2 regions of the Pectobacterium sp. PL64 genome follow, and region 2 is predicted to be linked to the other one. Evidence: predicted binding sites of a transcription regulator. Region 2 holds the regulator's gene; the other holds the start of a gene.
The links. Region 2 encodes LexA, which represses DNA repair genes until DNA is damaged. Its sites were predicted from a motif close to TNCTGTATGTACATACAGNA; they were not measured.
Positions count from the first base shown of each region.

Region 1: mutH (DNA mismatch repair endonuclease MutH) is a predicted target of LexA. The motif match lies at 3,491-3,510, and genes of this name have one in related genera.

Region 1 is NZ_CP092070.1:490,181-497,589, forward strand. It holds gene HP572_RS02175 (NADP(H)-dependent aldo-keto reductase) at 1-944, opposite strand, end outside; gene HP572_RS02180 (YgdI/YgdR family lipoprotein) at 1,153-1,371, opposite strand; gene HP572_RS02185 (TerC family protein) at 1,546-2,262, opposite strand; gene mutH (DNA mismatch repair endonuclease MutH) at 2,557-3,252, opposite strand; gene rppH (RNA pyrophosphohydrolase) at 3,948-4,481, shown strand; gene ptsP (phosphoenolpyruvate--protein phosphotransferase) at 4,494-6,740, shown strand; gene lgt (prolipoprotein diacylglyceryl transferase) at 6,966-7,409, shown strand, end outside.
Region 2 is NZ_CP092070.1:62,026-69,434, reverse strand. It holds gene HP572_RS00300 (glutathione S-transferase family protein) at 1-295, shown strand, start outside; gene HP572_RS00295 (LysR family transcriptional regulator) at 384-1,280, opposite strand; gene HP572_RS00290 (pirin family protein) at 1,395-2,093, shown strand; gene zur (zinc uptake transcriptional repressor Zur) at 2,199-2,708, shown strand; gene HP572_RS00280 (CsbD family protein) at 2,764-2,973, opposite strand; gene lexA (transcriptional repressor LexA) at 3,432-4,040, opposite strand; gene HP572_RS00270 (diacylglycerol kinase) at 4,151-4,516, opposite strand; gene plsB (glycerol-3-phosphate 1-O-acyltransferase PlsB) at 4,644-7,121, shown strand; gene ubiA (4-hydroxybenzoate octaprenyltransferase) at 7,260-7,409, opposite strand, start outside.

The sequences.
Region 1 (7,409 bases), 430 kb from region 2:
CCCAGCAGCGTACTGGCGACGAACGGCTGCTGACGCACAAACGCCAATGCCATTTGCGCCGGATCCAGACCGTGCTTTTGCGCCAGCGCCACATACTCGGCAACCGCTGCCTGAGCCTGTGGGCCGGTATAGCGGGTGAAGCGGCTAAACAACGTGTTACGCGCATTGGCCGGTTTCGCGCCGTTCAGATATTTACCCGTCAGCGTACCGAATGCCAGTGACGAATAGGCGAGAAGTTCCACGCCTTCATGCTGGCTGATTTCCGCTAAGCCGACTTCAAAACTGCGGTTCAGCAGGCTGTAGGGATTCTGAATTGACACGATACGCGGCAGGTCGTGCTTTTCCGCCAGATGCAGATAGCGCATCACGCCCCACGGGGTTTCGTTGGAGACGCCGACGTAGCGGATCTTACCGGCACGCACCTGCTCATTCAGCGCTTCCAGCGTTTCCAGCAGCGTGACGACCGATTTGTCTTCAGTGTATTGCGGTTTGTCATCGGTATACTGATAGTTCAGCTTGCCAAAGCAGTTGGTCTGGCGCTGAGGCCAATGCAGCTGATAGAGATCGATATAGTCGGTGTTCAGGCGTTGCAGGCTGGCATCCAGCGCGGCACGGATGTTTTTTCTGTCCAGCGCCTGCTGTGGCCTAATGCTGTGATCGTTTCCGCGCACGGGGCCGGAGACTTTACTGGCCACAATCAATTTTTCACGTCCGCCACGGGACTTCAGCCAGGAACCGATATAGCTCTCGGTTAGCCCCTGTGTTTCCGGGCGCGGAGGAACGGCGTACATTTCTGCTGTGTCAATCAGGTTAACACCTGCGGCAATGGCATGATCTAACTGGGCATGAGCGTCTGCTTCGCTGTTCTGTTCGCCAAAGGTCATCGTACCAAGACCCAGCATGCTCACTTCTAAAGAACTATGGGGAATACGGTGATATTGCATTGCCAGCTTCCTTATGTCTGAAAATAGCAGGCGCTTTTCCCGTCATTTCCGCATGATTTGCTGCGATTCCAATGAGTTTGGGAAAACACACCTGAATTCGACTATAAACGAAGCCGTGGCGAGTGGGGAAGTCTCTTCTGTTGCCCTTCAGCAGGATTTTGCCGAAGAGCGTCGTTCGATGGGGGAAAATATCGGGCTAACGTTGCCGTTAGCGCTGCACGATCTGGGAGATTTGATCGCTGTTGATTTGTTTCTGATTACCTTGCTCATCGATATAGCTGAGCAGCCCGGTATCTTTATCCAGCACGGGTTTTCCCTGCGTCAGGAGCATTTGCCCCTCTTTTGTCGCCATCACATAGTCACTGGAACAGCCTGCCAGAGTGAATAATAACGCCAGTGTGATTGCCATTTTCATCCGTACTTTCATCATATTAACCCGTTCATGAATGCCAAAACTTCAGATGAGTCTAGCAAATGGTTGCGGAGGTTAACGTAGGAATAATGGAAAAAATGTGTTGGGAGGGAATTAATATTGTGTAATCAGGCGGCAGGTCGCCGCCTGATTATGACGTCTTTATCGTGAGCGCTCGCGATGCGGCGATCAGTGTGCTGCTTTTTCTTTTTTACTGCGCAACAGGTTCAATGCCTCGACGGACATTGAGAAGAACATGGCGAAGTAGATGTAGCCTTTCGGTACGTGAACGTCGAAGCTTTCCAGAATCAGGGTGAACCCGACCAGGATCAGGAACGACAAGGCCAGCATTTTGACGGACGGATGGCGTTCGACAAACTCGCCGATAGGGCGCGCAGAGAACATCATCACGAGAACGGCAATAATGACCGCTGCCATCATAATAAACAGATGGTCAGACAGGCCGACGGCAGTGATTACCGAATCCAGGCTGAAGATGATATCCAGCATCATGATCTGCACAATCGCGCCAAAGAAAGAGTACACCTTGGAAGTATGGTCTTCTGAACCGCCTTCGACGGTTTCGTGAATTTCCATACTCGACTTCCAGATCAGGAAGAGTCCCCCGAAGAACAGGATCAGGTCACGTGTGGAGATTTCATTGCCAGCGACGGTAAACAGCGGGTCGGTCAGACGCATGACCCAGGCAATAGAAGCGAGCAGTCCCAAACGCATTAACATCGCACCCATCAGCCCGATGCGGCGAGCTTTGTTTTGCTGGGCTTTAGGCAGTTTGGCGACAACCAGAGACAGGAAAATAATGTTATCGATCCCAAGAACGATTTCCAGAATAGTCAGCGTTCCCAATGCTAACCATGCGTTCGGATCAACAATCCAATCAAACATTATATCAATACACCTTAAACGAAACGTAAACGATATTATACTCTGCCAGCTCAGGGCGTAGGCAAGCGAAAGTGTGATGTTGTGAAAATATACTCGTCATACTTCGCATTGCTGCCCGTGTGCTGGCGTCCCTTTTGCTCTGGTTTTTTACTCTGGGTCGGCGTCAGGCTTTTCCCAGAACGATTCCCTTGTCGCACGATTGCTGCGTAATAGAGTGCGGCGTATAAGGCTAGTGTACGATGAAGCGGGGCGCTGATGAAGCATCGTGCTAATAGAACATCGCGCTAACGAAATTCAACTGCTGAGCTGCATAAAGTGGCGGGCTAGTAGCGGCGCGGTAAAGGTTTTTTTCAGGTAGAAGCCGCGCGGTAAGGTCAGAATCGGTTGACCAAATTCGCCAATCGCCTCGGTTAATGCCCGGCTATTTGCCGCTTTGGGGCGTAGTTGTAGCACTTCGCCATGCCGTGCGGTGATGCTTTCTACCCGACCAAGCACGATCAGGTCCATCAACTCTTCCCAATCGCAGCGCAGCTGTTCCTCTTCTTCTTCATTGGGGCTCCAGATCAGCGGTGTGCCAATACGGCGTTCCCCTAGCGGAATGTGTCGCGAGCCTTCGACCGGAATCCACAGTACCCGCGCGAGCTTGTGTCGTACGTGGCTGCTTTCCCACGTCACGCCGCTGTTGCCTGTTAGCGGTGCGACGCAGACGAACGTGGTTTCCAGCGGTTTGCCCTGTTCATCAATAGGAATGGTTTTGAGTTCAACACCGATGTCGGGGAAATCCTGCTCAGGCTTGCTGCCTGCGCTTGCACCCAGAAAACGCTCCAGCAAGATACCAATCCAGCCTTTATCGCGTTTCAGGTTAGCGGGAATAGGCAGGCGGGCGATGTCCGCTAATTCCGCGAGATTATAACCCGCGAGGGATTGCGCGCGTTCCAGCAACGTGTGCTCACTTGGCGGCGCAGTCATGTGAACCGTGGGTGAATTCATAGCGTATAGCCCGATATTTTTTCGCTCAAAAAAAACACAATAGATAGAGAACACCAGTGCACAGCCTGCAAGACTGTGGAGAAAAACAATAATAGCATGATTCGTAGTGCTTTTTTTTAGTGTGATGGCGATCACTTAACACCGTTTTGCAAACTGTGCACGTATAGCCACCGACAATAAACAGGATCTTACACTAGGTTATCCACAGATTTCTTGGATAACCCACATAAACATGAATTACTGGTTCGATTTACAGCCTTGACTCCCGACCTTTTTGCTGTTTTTGCCTATTTATTGCCTGACTTTGAGACATTCCCTGTGGATAAAATCGGCATAGTGCGATCTTTCGCCAATCTTGCGTTGTATGCCATTTGAACAAAAAATCAGGGGCTGCTTTTTTACGTGAAATGGTTTGTAATTTAATGAATAAAAAGAATTATTTTTTAATTCGCATTAATATTTTTTCTTCATGAAAAATGAGTTTTACTTACTTCTTCATGGGTTCTGCACAAAGATGTCCACAGAAAAAGTGAATAAATTGCCGATTCCGGTCTTCACATGTTTATAACTTTGATCTTATCTGTGGGTTATCTTACTTTTATTCGTATCACATGCTTTCTAAGCAGTGGTTTACCACCTGACGGGAGTGTGAAACAATCAGGTCATCTTTGCATTGATGTTTATCGAGGTAGTCGGTGATCGATGATGATGGCTACCGCCCAAACGTTGGTATTGTAATTTGTAATCGGCAGGGGCAGGTGATGTGGGCCCGGCGCTATGGTCAGCACTCCTGGCAGTTTCCGCAGGGGGGGATTAACCCCGGTGAAAGTGCTGAGCAGGCGATGTACCGCGAACTGTTTGAAGAAGTCGGGTTAAGAAAAAAGGATGTGCGCGTATTGGCATCTACCCGTAACTGGTTACGCTATAAATTACCAAAGCGTTTGGTGCGTTGGGATACAAAACCGGTCTGTATCGGCCAAAAGCAGAAATGGTTTTTGCTACAGTTGATGTGTAATGAGTCGGATATCAATATGCAGAGCAGCGGCACGCCGGAATTTGATGGCTGGCGCTGGGTGAGTTACTGGTATCCGGTACGTCAGGTCGTCTCTTTTAAGCGAGATGTGTATCGTCGCGTGATGAAGGAATTTATCAATCCGGTGATACTGCTTCAGGAGAGTGTTGCGGCTCGGGTGGTTACGCCATCCGGTCCTCGGCGAAAAAGAGGGTAATTCAGGCACATTATGCTCACGCGCTTGCGAGAAATTGTCGAAAACGTTGCGGCAACGGCCCGCCTTAGTGATGCGCTGGACATTCTGGTCAATGAGACCTGTCAGGCTATGGACACGGAAGTCTGTTCCATTTATCTGGCCGATCACGATCGTCAATGTTATTACCTGATGGCAACGCGCGGGTTGAAAAAGCCGCGCGGGCGCACGGTTACGCTGGCGTTTGGGCAAGGTATTGTTGGGCTGGTCGGGCAACGTGCTGAGCCCATCAATCTGGCCGACGCTCGCACACACCCCAGTTTCAAATATATCCCCGCCGTGAAAGAGCAACATTTCCGCTCTTTTCTTGGCGTTCCCATTATCTACCGTCGCCACCTGCTGGGCGTACTGGTGGTGCAGCAGCGTGAACATCGTCAGTTTGATAAAAACGAAGAATCGTTCATGGTGACGCTGGCCACGCAGATGGCCGCTATTCTTTCCCTTTCACAGATAAAAACGCTCTTCGGTCAATACCGTCAGACGCGCGTTAAGGCGCTGGTGGCTGCACCCGGTGTGGCAATTGCCCCCGGCTGGCAGGATTGTACTCAGCCTTCTTTGGAACAGGTTTTCCCCGCATCGAGTCTGGACAGCGAGCGTGAGCGCTCCCGTTTAACGCAGGCATTGGAAGAGGCCACGGCGGAATTCCGCCGCTTCAGCAAGCGGTTTAGCGCCAGCGCGCAGAAAGAGAGCGCGGCGATTTTCGATTTGTATTCGCACTTGCTGAACGATGCGCGGCTCAAGCGTGAACTCTTTCAGGAAGTGGATGCGGGCAATGCCGCCGAATGGGCCGTGAAACTGGTGATCGAGCGCTTTGCCGCGCAGTTCACCAATTTGCAGGATACTTATTTACGCGAACGGGCGGGCGATCTGCGTGCGTTGGGGCAACGTCTGCTGTTCCACCTCGACGATAACGCGCAAATCATGGGGCAGTGGCCTGAGCGCTTTATCCTCGTGGCGGACGAGTTGACGGCTACGCTGCTGGCTGAACTGCCGCCGGAGCGTCTGGCGGGCGTTGTTGTCTATGACGGTGCCGCGAATTCGCATGCGGCGATTCTCGTCCGTGCCATGGGCATTCCGACGCTGGTGGGCGCGGATATCCAGCCCGATCTGCTGCATCAGCGTCTGCTGATAATCGACGGTTATCGCGGCGAGCTGCTGGTCGATCCTGAACCCGTGCTGGTACAGGAATACCAGCGTCTGTTGACGGAAGAAAATGAGCTGACCCGTCTGGCCGAAGGCGAAATGGAACAGCCTGCCGTACTGAAAAGCGGTGAACGTATTCAGGTCATGCTAAATGCAGGTCTCAGCGCTGAACACGAAAAACGCTTTATCAATCAGGTTGATGGCGTGGGGCTGTACCGCACGGAAATCCCGTTTATGCTGCAAAGCGGATTTCCGTCTGAAGATGAGCAGATGGCGCAATATCAAAGCATGTTGCAGCTTTATCCTACGCGCCCCGTGATGCTGCGCACGCTGGATATCGGCGCGGATAAGCCGCTGCCTTATCTGCCTATCAGCGAAGAGAACCCTTGTCTCGGCTGGCGCGGCATTCGTATTACGCTCGATCAGCCTGAAATCTTTCTGATTCAGGTGCGCGCGATGCTGCGTGCTAACGCGCATAGTGGCAATCTCAATATCCTGCTGCCAATGATCAGCAGTCTGGATGAAATCAGTGAAGCACGTCGCCTGATCGATCAGGCCGCGGGAGAAGTCGAAGAATTACTCGGCTTCCCACAGCCCAAGCCGCGAATTGGAATCATGATTGAAGTTCCGTCGATGTTGTTCCTGCTCCCTCATCTGGCTTCCCGCATCGATTTTGTTTCGGTTGGTACCAACGATCTGACGCAGTATCTGCTGGCGGTAGATCGTAACAACGCTCACGTGGCATCGCTTTATGACAGTCTGCATCCTTCCATGTTGCAGGCGTTGAATATGATCGCCGTCGAGTGCGAGCGTTATAACATCCCGCTTTCCGTGTGCGGAGAAATGGCGGGCGAAGCGCTCGGCGCACTGCTGCTAACCGGGCTGGGATATCGCTCGCTCAGTATGAACGGACGTAGCGTTGCGCGAATTAAATATCTGCTGCGCCAAATTACGCTGGCTGAATCGCAGGTGTTGGTGAAGCAATTGCTCGGTGCGCAGAGCGCGACAGAAGTCCGACAGTGGGCGGCGAGCTTCATGGAAGAGCGCGGATTGGGCGGCTTGATTCGCGGCGGACGCTAATCCGTCGCGGTGCGATATCGACAGAACATTAAGATTTAATTGCGAGTAAATGTTTAACAACGACTCAATGTTTTACAGAACTTTTCCCCTCCGCGATCAACGAGCGTGGGCGCGTATGCTATGATTCGCCACCGCGGTTCGCAGGAACGGATTCATTCTCCTGCCTTTTGCCTATCAATGACGATCCCAAAAGTAGGGATAACACAATAAAATATGTGGTGAATGATGACGACAAGCTATCTGGCGTTTCCTCAGTTTGATCCCGTGATTTTCTCAATCGGCCCGCTGGCGCTGCACTGGTATGGGCTGATGTATCTGGTGGGTTTTGTATTTGCCATGTGGTTGGCGGTGCGTCGGGCGAATAAACCGGGTAGCGGCTGGACCAAAGATGAAGTCGAAAACCTGCTGTATATGGGGTTCCTTGGGGTCTTCGTCGGTGGGCGTCTGGGCTATGTCCTGTTTTATGCCTTCCCGTCATTTCTTGAAAACCCGCTCTATCTTTTCAAAGTCTGGGATGGCGGCATGTCGTTCCACGGCGGCTTAATGGGCGTCATTTGCGTCATGCTGTGGTTCGCTCATCGCACCAAACGCCATTTCTTCCAGGTTGCTGATTTTATTGCTCCTCTGATTCCTTTCGGACTTGGCGCTGGCCGACTGGGCAACTTCATC
Region 2 (7,409 bases):
GTTAACCGAAGCCGACCTGCGGCTGTGGACGACCTTGATCCGTTTCGATCCGGTCTATCACACGCATTTTAAATGCGATAAATACCGCCTGAGCGATTATCCCAATCTGTTCGGTTTTCTGCGTGATATTTATCAGATGCCCGGCATCGCCGATACCGTCGATATGGCGCATATTCGTCACCACTACTATCGTAGCCACGGCACGATTAATCCGCATGGTGTGATTTCGCTGGGTCCAGAACAAGATCTGAACCAGCCTCACCATCGCGATAAGACGTTTGTCGATTTATACTAGGGTTTTGTCGATTTTCGCTACGCAGTAGTGAAGTAGTGAACAGTGCGGCAAGGTGCGGAACCACACCTTGCCGCAAAAAGCGCGGGATTTAGGGCTGGTTCAGCAGTTTTGGAATTTCACGCAGGAACCAGGATTTCGCCTCGCCCATGCTGTCTCGCCGCCACGCCATAATAATCTGGCTTTCCATCTGATGCTCAGGCCCAATTACCAGCAAACGCCCTTCTGCAATATCTTGTGCAACCATTGGGTAAGGCATGGTCGCGACGCCTAATCCCGCCAGTAGCGCACGCCGTTTATCATCCAGCGAACTCACCGTCAGACGCTGCTGTTTATCCAACAGCTGCACGGTCAGTACCGGGCGTTCGCGCGCAGTATCCGCCATCGCAATCCCACGGTATTTCACCCGAGTTGCATCCGACAGCGGTTCAGGCTCCTGATGAATTGGATGATCTGGGCTGGCGACATAAACGTTATTCATCGTGTACAGCTTGCGGGTATTCATTTCAGAAGACGCGCGAAAATGCATGTCTGGCGCAATCACAATATCGGCGCGCCCTTGCTCAAGACGCTCCCACGCCCCGGCCAGCACTTCCGTCAGAATCGATACCTGCGTATTGGCTTTAAGCGCCAGTTTATCGATTAACGGGAAAATTCGCTGAGTAGGAATCAGCGCTTCCGTCACAATCGTCAGATGCGTTTCCCAACCGCGCGCCAGCGCTTCTGCGTCCGTCGTGAGCTTATCTGCAGCCTCCAGCAGAATACGTCCACGTTCCAGCAGCATCCGCCCGACATTCGTGAATTTAGTACGATGTCCAGAACGATCGAACAGCACCACATCTAACTCTTCTTCCAGTTTCTGCATGGTATAGCTCAGCGCCGAAGGCACCCTACCCAGCTCGTCTGCCGCAGCGGCAAAGCTGCCACGACGATCGATCGCATCCATCACCCTCAAAGCTTCCAGCGTCAATGCTCGTTCTTTCGCCATCTTCGTACTCATTCAGGAATTTTGAACATACCCACCAGATTAACTAGCTAACAATCCAACGTCCACACAATTACTATCAGTTCAATAAATAATTCTCTGGGGGGGATAACAATTATGATCACACGAAGAGCAGCGGGGCAATGCGGCCAGGCCGACTATGGCTGGTTGCAGGCGCGCTATACCTTTTCTTTTGGTCACTATTTTGACCCACAGCTGCTGGGCTACGCGTCTCTGCGCGTGCTCAATCAGGAAGTATTGGCACCGGGGGCATCATTCCAGCCGCGAACCTACCCACGGGTTGATATTCTGAACATTATTCTTCAGGGCGAAGCGGAATACCGCGACAGCAACGGCGGCCACATTCAGGCCAAAGCCGGAGATGTGCTGCTGCTCTCCACGCAGCCAAACGTCAGCTATAGCGAACATAATACCAACGCCAACAAGCCGCTGACGCGGCTGCAATTATGGCTGAATGCCTGCCAGACCCGCGAGAACAGCCCGTTGCAGCGCATGGGATTGAATTCAGTAAACCATACACTGCTTGCCTCACCGGAAGGCGAACACAATAGCCTGCAACTGCGCCAGCAGGTTTGGGTGCATCATGTCGATCTCCAGCAGAATGAGCAAAGCACCATCGCGCTAAAGGGAAATCAGGCGTACCTCCAACTGATCCACGGTTCAATGGCGGTAAAAGGCAATCAGAACAGTGAAACACTGCACTGCGGCGACGGAGCCTTCATTAAGGAAGAAACGGCGTTGACGCTACAGGCAGAGTCGCCTTTGCGGGCGCTGCTCATCGATCTGGTCGTATAGCGCTTCTATCCTCGTCTTCACAGGAAAACGCCGCCAGTTCGGCGTTTTTATTCAGTCGTGGTAAGATATCCGTCTTGTTCCTCAATGCGTCAGGGTGATATGACAATGGATTCAACCAAACAGGACAAACTTCTTGCCCAGGCTGAACAGATTTGTCAGCAGCGCGCTGTGCGTCTCACGCCACAGCGGTTAGAGGTTTTACGCCTTATGGCACAGCAGTCCGGTGCTATCAGCGCTTATGACCTGCTGGACCTGCTGCGCGTTTCCGAACCTCAGGCGAAGCCGCCGACTGTCTATCGCGCGCTGGATTTTCTGCTGGAACAAGGCTTCATTCACCGCGTCGAATCCAACAACAGCTACGTGCTCTGCCACCATATCGAAGACCACAGTCACACGTCTGCCCTTTTCATCTGCGACCGCTGCGGGCAGGTTACAGAACGTCAAACCGAAGGTGTGGAAGAAACGCTGCGTAGTCTGGCGCAACAGTCGGGATTTACGCTGCGTCACAGCGTGGTGGAAGCACACGGCTTGTGTGGAGGCTGTCAGGAAGTTGCATCATGCAAGCAGCCGGACCATTGCGGTCACGACCATACCGTTCCGATTAAAAAACGATAGCCCAAGGGCTATCGTTTTTTCTGTGGGGATACATCACCTTGGTGACCAGTGATAGCTACCAATGATATTTGTGGTGCTCTTCCCAGTGTTTCACTTCTTTCTCTGCCGCTTCTTTTTCGTACCCGTAACGCTCCTGGATTCTCCCCACCAGTTGGTCACGTTTACCTTCGATGACCGTCAGATCGTCATCCGTTAATTTGCCCCATTGCTCTTTCGCTTTACCTTTAAACTGTTTCCAGTTACCGCTGGCTTGGTCTTTATTCATAAGAATCTCCGTACCTTAGGTGAATTTCGCATAAAAAATCGTAACTACCGACGTATGCGTCAGTTTCAGATAAATAGATGTATTCAGTAAGCAGCATCATAACTCTGTGAACCATGACGGTGCTCTTCGCCACTGTCTCCCTTGATTACCGGGCTATCAAAATGTGATGGCTAATACTCGATCGTCAAACTGATCTATCGCCACACAATCAAGATAAAAATGCTTACCTTGATAAAAATTATAGTCGAATATTTTACTTTGAATGAAAAATCAGGAATCTGTAACTGGAACGAGCATTGATAAAGGGAAAATAACCGCAAAAAGCGGTGAAAAAACAGGAGGTAATGGGATAGTAGAAAACGCACGCGAAATGTAACTAAATGTATATGGTTAGCAGATTAACAAACAGAACATGATGCACTGACCCAGACAAACGAGCAGTGCATCTCTGCGAATGGTTAGCTCCAGTCGCTGTTACGAATCACGCCAACCGCTAAGCCTTCTATCGAAAAGCTTTGCTGACGCAGATCGACAACAATCGGGGCAAACTCTTCATTTTCAGCGAGGAGGTGTACCGTATTGCCCTGCTTTTTCAGGCGCTTCACCGTCACCTCATCGTCAATACGCGCGACGACAATCTGACCGTTGCGCACATCTTCTGTTTTATGCACGGCCAGTAAATCACCATCCATAATACCGATATCTTTCATCGACATGCCGCTCACCCGCAGCAAAAAATCAGCGCTAGGTTTGAACATCGCAGGGTCAACCTGATAGTGACACTCGATATGTTCCTGTGCCAGCAGGGGTTCACCTGCGGCCACGCGGCCAACCAGAGGAATACCCGTCTCTTCTTCCATTAGCAGACGAATACCACGAGACGCGCCCGATACAATCTCAATCACGCCTTTACGCGCCAGCGCTTTCAGATGCTCTTCAGCCGCATTAGGAGAGCGAAACCCCAGCTGTTGAGCAATTTCCGCGCGCGTTGGCGGCATTCCGGTTTGCGCAATATGATCGCGGATCAGGTCATAAACCTGCTGCTGCCTTGCTGTTAATACTTTCATTCCGCCCCCTGGTTGTTTATACAGTCTTGCTGTGAGTATATACAGGTAAGCCACAATTGGGAATGGAGATCTCGGCAAAGCCCCTGACTTTTACTCATTTATGCGCGCCGTCAGGCAAAATGTTGCCAGAGGATGCTGCCCCAGACGACAGCGGCTAACAGGATGGCAACAAAGACAGCCGCCGAGCCAATATCTTTCGCCCGACCGGATAATTCGTGGTGCTCGAGACCAATGCGATCAACCACGGCTTCAATGGCGCTATTGGCCAGCTCAAACAGCATAATCAGTACCACAGACCCGATAAGCAGCAGTTTTTCGACCAGCGTAACCGGCAGTAAACACGCGATAATGACGCCGACAAGGGTCAGTATCGTTTCCTGACGAAATGCCGCCTCATGCTGCCACGCCTGCTTCAACCCCTTAAAGGAATAACCGGTCGCTTTAATGATCCGGGTCATCCCCGTTGCTTTATTCATTTATCCTCCGCTATTTATGCAAAATAGTTCGCATTTTAACGCGCTTACGTTGTCTCATCACCACAGATCTCCGGCGCAGTTTCTGGTATCCTTGCGGCGCATTGCTAACAAGAGGCTCCATGTTGTTATGTCAGGTTGGCGTAAAATTTACTATAAATTATTGAATCTCCCACTGAAACTGTTGGTGAAGAGCAAAGTTATTCCCGCAGATCCGGTGGTCGAGCTAGGGTTAGATCCCTCACGTCCTATACTCTATGTTCTGCCTTATAACTCTCAGGCGGATCTCTTGACGCTACGTGCGAAATGCCTGGCATTGGGGCTACCCGATCCCTCGCAGTCGTTCGAATTCAATGGCGTCGAACTTCCTAGCCACGTCTTTATTAATGACGGGCCGCGCGTCTTCCGCTATTACGTTCCCAAACAGAAATCCGTCAAGCTGTTTCACGACTATCTGGATCTGCATCGTGCCAATCCAGATTTAGACGTACAGATGGTGCCAGTTTCTGTGATGTTTGGGCGCTCTCCGGGTCGGGAAGGCCACACTCAGGCCACACCGCATCTGCGCTTGCTCAACGGCATTGAGAAATTCTTCGCCGTCCTGTGGCTAGGCCGCGACAGCTTTGTCCGCTTCTCCAGCCCGGTGTCGCTACGTTATATGGCGACCGAGCATGGTACTGACAAAACCATAGCCCACAAACTGGCGCGTGTCGCACGTATGCACTTCTCTCGCCAACGTTTGGCGGCAGTTGGGCCACGTTTGCCGGTGCGTCAGGAGCTATTTAACAAGCTGCTGGATTCCAAAGCGATCAAGAAAGCCGTAGACGATGAGGCGCGCAGTAAGAAGATTTCTACTGAGAAAGCGCAGCAGAACGCTATTGCGCTAATGGAAGAAATCGCCGCTGACTTCTCCTACGAAGCCGTGCGTCTGTCGGATCGCGTATTAAGCTGGACGTGGAACCGCCTTTATCAGGGGATTAACGTCCACAACGCCGAACGCGTTCGTCAGTTGGCGCAGGATGGCCACGGCATTGTCTATGTGCCCTGCCACCGCAGCCACATGGATTATCTGCTGCTGTCCTACGTCCTGTACCATCAAGGCTTAGTGCCACCGCACATCGCCGCCGGTATCAACCTGAATTTCTGGCCAGCAGGTCCTATCTTCCGCCGTCTTGGCGCGTTCTTTATTCGCCGTACCTTCAAAGGCAACAAGCTGTATTCCACGATTTTCCGTGAATATCTGGGTGAGCTGTTTGCCCGCGGTTATTCGGTTGAATACTTCATGGAAGGCGGGCGCTCACGCACGGGCCGGCTGTTAGAGCCAAAAACCGGTACGCTGGCGATGACCATTCAGGCCATGCTGAGAGGCGGTACGCGCCCCATCACGCTGGTACCGATTTATGTCGGTTACGAGCACGTGATGGAAGTCGGCACCTATGCGAAAGAGCTGCGCGGTGCGGTGAAGGAAAAAGAAGGCTTTATGCAGATGGTGCGCGGTTTGCGCAAACTGCGTAATCTCGGCCAAGGGTACGTGAACTTCGGTGAACCACTCCCGCTGACAACTTACCTGAACCAGCATGTTCCGCAATGGCGTGATGCGATCGATCCTATTGAGGCACAGCGCCCAAGCTGGCTAACGCCGACGGTGCAGGATATCTCTATGGATATCATGGTGCGTATCAACAATTCTGCGGCAGCAAACGCAATGAACCTGTGCTCTACGGCTTTATTAGCCTCGCGCCAGCGTTCACTAACGCGCGAACAAATGCACGAACAGCTGGATTGCTACCTCCAGCTGCTGCGCCAGGTGCCTTATCACAAAGATATTACGGCACCGAAGAAGACAGCGGATGAACTGCTGGAACACGCGCTGGGCATGAACAAGTTTGAAGTCGAGAAGGATAGCATTGGCGATATCATCATTCTGCCGCGCGAGCAGGCGGTACTGATGACGTACTACCGCAATAACATCCAGCACCTGTTGGTCTTGCCGTCGCTGATCGCCAGCATCGTCATCCACCATCGCCGGATTACGCTTGCCGAAGTCGTACGACAGATCGCGCTGATCTATCCGCTGCTGCAAGCGGAGCTGTTCCTGCACTATTCCAAAGAGCAGTTGCCAGGCGTTCTGGAAACGCTGGCTAATGAACTGATTCGACAAGAGCTGCTGTGCAGCCGTGACGGTCAATTAGCCATCAATCCGCCACGTATCCGTACGCTGCAACTGCTGTCAGCAGGCGTGCGTGAAACGCTGCAACGCTATGCGATCACACTATCCTTGCTGTGTGCGAACCCAGAGATCAACCGTGGGACGCTGGAGAAAGAAAGCCGGAACATGGCGCAGCGCCTGTCCGTCCTGCACGGTATCAACGCGCCGGAATTCTTTGATAAAGCGGTGTTCTCAACGCTGGTCGCGACCTTACGTACAGAAGGATATATCACCGACAGCGCGGAAACGGCGCAAAGCGATATCGTGGCAATCTACAACATCCTCGGCGATCTAATCACCCCGGAAGTGCGGTTGACTATCGAAAGCGCCAGCTCACCAGCTGAAATGGAAGCCGCCAGTCAGCCGGTAGAAAAGGTCGAAGAAACAAAACAGGATTAACCGGACAATTACGGGAAAATGGCGGACGACGCGCCGCCATCAAGCCGTGAATACGTTTGTTATAACAAACACGTCTGAGCTTCCACCATAAAAAAAGCAGCGGGAAATCGCTGCTTTTTTTGTTTCTGTCAGTTCGACCTATAGGCCAAACAGCACGCCAATGAATATCGCCATACCCGCGTATTTATTATTGTGAAAGGCTTTGAAACAGGCATCACGCTCGCGCTCAGCGGTCAGGATTTGCTGATAAACAAACATCCCCGCAGCCACCAGTAGAGAAATAGTGTA